Rubripirellula amarantea: one gene and its partner. The protein of the gene in region 1 interacts with the protein of each later gene in a pairwise test. Links are inferred from orthologs where the notes say so. Each region holds a gene or a part of one and is shown on either strand. Other genes may lie near its edges. The genes, in order: gyrA and Pla22_RS09875.

Region 1 (3,634 bases):
ACTGCTTTGTCGGCACCGCCGTGGTTCTTGGTGTCGGCAACTTCATCACCTTCAATTCCCATCAAGTGGCAGGTTACCGAATGAGCGACGGGGCGTTTGTCGAATGCACTCGACCATAATCGACGAGTCACATCGTTCGTTTCTGGGTCACCCTCGGTGACAACTTTCCCGATTTGGAGGCTCGCGATCTTGGCAGTCACCGGTGGAGTCTTGTGGCACGAGTAGAGGTGGCGTAGCGAAACGACGAAAGACGTGCTTTTTGCCGCAAAAATCAAGCTGAGATGTGGTTCTAGCAGGTCACCTGCCCCGTGGTGAAGGAACCCTATTTATCGTAGAATGCGAGGCTCGATTAGCGAGCCGAAGAAGACCCCTTTTTCGATGGTTTTTTGCATATTTCCGCGATCCCCTTCGTGGAATTTCCTTGAGGAAATCTGACCTTGGCAGACGAGAACGGTAACAACGACGACGAACCGGAAATCGACCCCGAAGACGAGGGCTCCGGCGGCGGTGGAAATGGTGACGGTAACACAGGTGCCGGCGCGTTCCGAATGATCGATCTGCCTATCGAAGACGAGCTTCGCGACAGTTATCTAACGTACGCGATGAGCGTCATCGTTAGCCGTGCCTTGCCGGACGTGCGCGACGGCTTGAAGCCATCGCAGCGGCGGATCTTGGTCGCGATGAACGACTTGAATCTCGGCCCAGGCAGCAAACGGGTCAAATGTGCGAAGATCTCGGGTGACACTTCGGGTAACTATCACCCGCACGGTGAAAGTGTGATTTACCCGACCTTGGTTCGGATGGCCCAGGAATGGAACCTTCGGCGATTGTTGATTGACAAGCAGGGGAACTTTGGCTCGATCGCTGGTCTGCCACCTGCTGCGATGCGATATACCGAAGCTCGTTTGAGTCCTGTTGCGGCGGCACTGCTTGAGGACATCAAGCTCGATACCGTTGACTACATTCCGACCTATGACGAAGCTCGTACCGAGCCAACGGTTTTGCCGAGTAAGTTCCCCAACTTGCTGGTCAACGGTAGCGGTGGTATCGCGGTGGGGATGGCAACCAGCATTCCGCCACACAACCCGACTGAGGTTTGTGACGCGTTGATTGCGATGGTCGACAATCCAGCGATCTCGGACGAAGAGCTTTTCGAGATCGTTCCAGGACCTGACTTCCCGACTGGCGGAATCATTTGCGGTCGAGGCGGCATTCGTCGCGGCTACAAGACCGGGCGAAGCACGATCATCTTGCGAGCGAAAACCTCTGTCGAAGAGAAAAAGGGAACCAGAACGCGGATTCTGATCCACGAGATCCCGTACCAGCAGACCCGCGATGGCGTGGTCAAGAAAATCGCAGAACTGGTCAACGACGAACGGATCAAAGGCATCTCGGCAATTCGCGATGAGAGCGATTTGAAGGAGCCTGTTCGAATCGTCATCGAGCTTAAGCGTGATGGCGATCCCGATGTGATTTTGAACCAGCTCTTCCAGTTTTCGCCACTTCAAACGACGTTCTCGGTCATTTTCTTGGCGTTGGTGGACGGCAAGCCGCGTGAGTTGACGTTGAAGGAGATCCTGACGGAATTCATTCGTCACCGGGTCACGGTCATTCGCCGGCGTACTCAATTCTTGCTCGCCCGCGCACGTCGTCGTAAGCATACGGTTGAAGGGTTGTTGTTGGCTCTTGCCAATATCGACGAGATCATCAAAACCATTCGCGAATCTCGGACTCAACCCGAGGCGAAAGAACGTTTGATGGGGATCCCCTGCCCTGCTGCACTGATGAATCGGGCACTCGGCGATGACGGTTTCAAGTTGTTCCAAGAAGAACGCGGCGTGGCTGATTCGTACACGCTAACCAGTGTTCAGACCGACGAAATTCTTCGCATGCGGCTTGGCCAATTGGTCAACCTCGAGCAAGAGAAGTTGACCGACGAACACAAAGCATTGCTCGCCGAGATTACCGACTACCTAGACATCCTGGGCAGCCAGGAACGCATCTACGGAATCATCAAGGACGACCTTGAAGAAATGAAGCGGCGTTTCGGTGACGTACGTCGCACCGAAATTTCGATGGAAGAACTGGGTAACATCGACCTGGAAGATTTGATCACCGAAGAGACGATGGTGGTTTCGATCTCGCACCAGGGTTACATCAAGCGAACTCCATCAAGTGTTTACAACACCCAACGCCGTGGCGGTAAAGGGCTTAAGGGTGCAAAGACGGATGAGGAAGATCCGATCGAGCACTTGTTTGTCGCTAGCACTCACGCTTACTTGCTGTTCTTGACCACAGCCGGCAAGGTGCGTTGGCAAAAGGTTTACGATTTACCCCAGCTCGCCCGGGATGCCAAAGGTCGGGCGATCGTGAACCTGTTGAATCTTGAGAAAGACGAAAAGATCGCGGAATGTCTCGCGATTCGTGATTTCGACCAGGAAGGCTATTACGTCGTGATGGCCACACGCAGTGGTTTGGTCAAGAAAACTCCGCTGGAACAGTACTCGCGACCCAAACGTGGCGGCATCATTGCGATCAAACTTCGCGAAGACGATGAACTTGTCGATGCGAAAGTGGTCGGCCCCGGCGATGAGGTCATCCTTGTTACGGCCGGTGGAATGGCCATTCGGTTCCGCGAATCCGATGCCCGGCCGATGGGGCGAAATACGTCAGGTGTCAAAGGCATCAGTCTTGTTGGAGACGACTATGTCGTCGGCATGGTCGTTGCGGATCCCGAAGCGACGCTGCTAACTGTTTGCGAAAAGGGTTACGGCAAGCGAACGTACTTTGGACCCAACGCCGTGGCAGCGGGATCTGACAACGATGATGAAAGTGAAGCGGCATCTGACTCGGATGAGGAAGCAAGTACATCATCGGGAGCTCGCTACCGAACGCAAAAGCGTGGCGGTAAAGGACTGCGGGATATCCGCACCAGCGCTCGCAATGGCAAAGTTATCGGTATCGCTCGAGTTGGCGACAACGACGAAGTGTTCATGATGACCAGCAAAGGCAAGATTCAACGTATCAGTGGCAACGACATCAGTGTGATCGGACGAAACACCCAAGGTGTCCGAATCATGAGCGTCGATGCCGATGATTCACTCATCGCGGTTGTTCGAGTTCCCGCGGAAGAAGAATCCGAGACCGGAGAAACGGAAGAACAAGTGACTGACGATTCCGCAGTCGCAACCGTAGACGCCACGCAGGTCACGGAAACTTCGAAAGAGGTTGGCGATGATGAAGTGTCCGCGGACGAACCATCGGGATCCGACGATGAGTAAGCGATAAAGTTCTTTTCAGCGAGCGAGTACAAAAAAACCCGGCCATCACTGGCCGGGTTTTCTTTTTGGCGTAACGCTGTCGCGACGAATTCATCGCGACAGCATCATTTGGTGAAGCATCGTTACGCGATCTTGGCAACCAGATCGAGAACCTTGTTGCTGTAACCCCATTCGTTGTCGTACCAGGATACGACCTTCACAAAGGTTCCATCGAGTTGGATGCCGGCGTCGGCGTCGAAGACCGAAGTGCGAGTTTCGCCACGGAAGTCAGTCGAAACGACCTTGTCTTCGGTGTAACCCATCACGCCCTTCATTGGGCCTTCGGAAGCAGCCTTCATCGCTGCACAGATCTC
Region 2 (3,393 bases), 1.1 Mb from region 1 along the record:
CCCGAGTCGACAAACAACAAAATGGAGTTGATGGCGGTCATTCAGGGGCTCGAAGCGCTCAGTGAGCCCTGCAGCGTCACGCTGTATGCAGATAGTACTTACGTACTTCAGGGCATGAAGACTTGGATGGCAGGTTGGAAATCACGTGGCTGGAAACGCAAAGACGGATCCAAGCTCGTACCGGTCAAGAATGTCGAATTGTGGAAGCGATTGGACGCTTTGATGAGTCAGCACGAGATCCATTTCGAGCATGTCAAGGGTCACGATGGGCACGTTGAAAATGAACGCTGTGACGTGCTTGCGGTGGCTGCCTACCAGCGGTATCTGAAAAAGTCCTAAATCGCTGTTTTTTGCTTTGTTTTTGAGGCTGCCCCTCGTCATAGCCCAATCGCGTTAGGAAGCAAAAAACGGTACAATGGGAACCTACACGCATCGAAGCGTGAAGTTCCGTTTTCCTGGTCTTTTTGCGAATCCTAATGAGCGACGCTCCTCCTGCACCGGCTGCTGACGAAAACACCCCCACGCAAACAGGCCCCACCGCCAATTCGGAGTACACCGACAAGGATTTGCAGCGTCTGTCGGACCTCGAACACGTCCGTGCACGACCGAGTATGTACATCGGCGATACATCCTCGGGCGGCCTGCACCACCTTGTTTACGAAGTCGTCGACAACTCGATCGACGAAGCGATGGCTGACTTCGCCAAGAGCGTTTCGGTCGTCGTTCACACCGACGGTTCAGTGACCGTTGAGGACGATGGGCGGGGCATCCCCGTCACGCCTCACGAGCAACTGACCGAGGAACTTGGTCGCGAAGTCACCACCCTTGAAGGTGTGATGACGATGCTGAAGTTTGGTGGCAAGTTCAAGAAAGGTGCTTATCAAACGTCCGGCGGTCTACACGGTGTGGGTGTGACGGTCGTGAACTTCCTAAGCCAATGGGCGGAAGTGGAAGTGTCTCGGGATGGCTTCACCTGGACTCAGGAATACGAACGCGGTGTTCCTACGGGGCCTGTTCAAAAGGGCCGAGCGACGAAGAAGAAAGGTACCAAGACCACGTTCAAGGCCGATGGTCAGATCTTCGACACGCTTAAGTACAGCTACGACACGCTTTACAAACGGTTGCAGGAGCTCGCCTTCCTGAACTCTGGCGTTCACATCAAGTTCCTCGACGAGCGGAACGGTGAATCGGGCGATTTCAAATACGAACGCGGGCTTGTCGAATTCGTCGAGCACCTCAATCGCGCCTCGGATGTGCTCCACGCAGACGTCATTCAAATTGTTGGCGAAAAAGACGGCGTGCAGTACGACATCGCGATGCAGTACAGCACCGAATACACCGAGAACGTTCAGTCCTACGTGAACAACATTCACACAACCGAAGGCGGCACGCACGTGTCGGGTTTCCGTTCGGCGTTAACGCGAACGCTGAACAACTATGGCAAGAAAGAAAACCTGTTCAAGAACACGGTTCCCTCGGGAGACGATTTCCGCGAAGGCATCACCGCCGTGATTAGCGCTCGAGTGCCAGAGCCGAAGTTTGAAGGGCAAACCAAGACTAAACTTGGCAACAACGATGTCGAAGGCATCATCAACAGCGGCGTCGGTGAAACTCTTGCCAAGTTCATGGAAGAGAACCCCAAGGTCGCTCAATCTATCGTTCGCAAAGGCATGTTAGCGGCCGAGGCTCGTGAAGCAGCACGCAAAGCCAAAGACCTCATGCGGCAGCGAAAAAGCGCACTTTCGGGTGGCGGTTTGCCAGGTAAATTGCGAGATTGCATCAGCAAGAATCGCGATGAATGTGAGCTGTACTTAGTGGAAGGTGACTCGGCCGGTGGATCGGCCGAAGGTGGGCGAATGCGTGATTTCCAGGCGATTTTGCCGCTGCGTGGTAAGATCATCAACGCCTACAAATCGCGTGAAGCGAAGGTGCTTGAGAACACCGAAGTTCAATCCATGATCCAGGCCATCGGCACAGGGATCGGTATGGATCAGGATCTTAACAAGCGTCGTTACAACAAAATCGTCATCATGACTGACGCCGACGTTGACGGTTCGCACATTCGCACGTTGCTGCTTTGTTTCTTTTATCGACAAATGTACGAGCTTGTTGCACGCGGGCACGTCTACGTTGCCCAGCCACCGTTGTTTCGGGTTCAGCACGGAAAGAATCGCTATTACATCCAAAGCGATGCCGAGATGAAGTCTCAATTGCTCGATCGAGGTTTGCAGGACACTGTCTTTGAAGCCGAAGACGGGCGTCGTGTTGAAGGCGAAAAGATGCGTCAACTTTGTACGACGCTTGCGACGATGGAAGACGCCATCAACGCACTTGAGCAACGCGGCATCAGTCTACGGATTCACGCCCAGCGGTTTGATCCCGTGGCCGAGAAATTGCCGTCGCTGTTGCTGACCCATGGCAATATTGAGGAATGGTTCAACAACCAAGAAGACGTCGAAAAGTTCCTTAACGAAAAAGGCTTGGTGCTAGAGTACGACACCGAGGAAGTGGAAGAAGACGAAAGCGGTGAAATGGTTGCCAAGGCACCGGTCGAGCCGCCTGCAAACTTGGCGCACCTGACCGAATTGCATGAAGTCAAGACGATCAACAGCGGCTTGAAAGAGATGCAGACGCTTGGATTCACGATTGACGATTTGATTCCTGTCGAACGAACAGGATCCACCACGGCAAGATTCGAGTTGCTGCGGGGCGAAGACGTTCGTCGACCGCTCGAAGACCTGCGAGCTCTGTTGCCTGAAGTTCGAGCAGCGGGTGAAAAAGGTTTGCAAGTGACGCGTTTCAAAGGTCTTGGTGAAATGAACGCGGAAGAGCTTCGTGAAACGACACTCGATCCTGCTAATCGGACCTTGCTGCGGGTGAACTTGACCGATGCCGGTGCCGCGGACGAAATGTTCCGTTTGCTGATGGGCGACAAGGTCGAGCCGCGACGCGAATTCATCGAAACTCACGCACTCGATGTGCGAAACCTGGATATCTAATTCGCAGCAGTTGCCCAGTGTGACTGCCGATGCTGATTGCTCGCACGCGGGCCGTTGGCCGCGTCTTGCTTAGCACGGATTGGCTAGACGCGGCTGAGCTTCGTGTTCTAGGTCGTCACTGATTCTAGGTTGTCACTAGGTTGTCACGATGAATGACGCACTCGTACGAGCGGTGACCGAGGATCTCGCTGATCTGGTCACTGGGACGACCAAGGATCTTCTCAACTTCGCTGGAGGGATAATTGCAAAGTCCCTTAGCAATTTCCTTGCCGTGGGGGTCATGGATTGCGACCACACCGCCTCGGCTGAACGATCCACTAACGCTCGTGATACCGATCGCCAGCAGGCTGCTGCCTTTATGGAGCAGCGCCTTGACGGCTCCGGCGTCCAGGGT

What was found.
Region 2: the proteins of gyrA (region 1) and Pla22_RS09875 interact in binary tests that used the Escherichia coli proteins (3 or more experiments, as listed by UniProt). The link is inferred for Rubripirellula amarantea from one-to-one orthologs.

The regions. Positions count from the first base shown.
Region 1 is NZ_SJPI01000001.1:1,627,058-1,630,691, forward strand. The notes cover bases 171-3,481. They hold gyrA (DNA gyrase subunit A), read left to right. Parts: upstream 171-548; coding sequence 549-3,281; downstream 3,282-3,481. Other genes in these bases: Pla22_RS05890 (MOSC domain-containing protein), read right to left, coding at 171-200; gap (type I glyceraldehyde-3-phosphate dehydrogenase), read right to left, coding at 3,404-3,481. In the rest of the region: more of Pla22_RS05890, read right to left, coding at 1-170; more of gap, read right to left, coding at 3,482-3,634. UniProt on the Escherichia coli protein: A type II topoisomerase that negatively supercoils closed circular double-stranded (ds) DNA in an ATP-dependent manner to maintain chromosomes in an underwound state.
Region 2 is NZ_SJPI01000001.1:2,710,107-2,713,499, forward strand. Bases 168-3,237 are described here. They hold Pla22_RS09875 (DNA gyrase subunit B), read left to right. Parts: upstream 168-476; coding sequence 477-2,999; downstream 3,000-3,237. Other genes in these bases: rnhA (ribonuclease HI), read left to right, coding at 168-339; proB (glutamate 5-kinase), read right to left, coding at 3,124-3,237. Also shown: more of rnhA, read left to right, coding at 1-167; more of proB, read right to left, coding at 3,238-3,393. UniProt on the Escherichia coli protein: DNA gyrase negatively supercoils closed circular double-stranded DNA in an ATP-dependent manner to maintain chromosomes in an underwound state.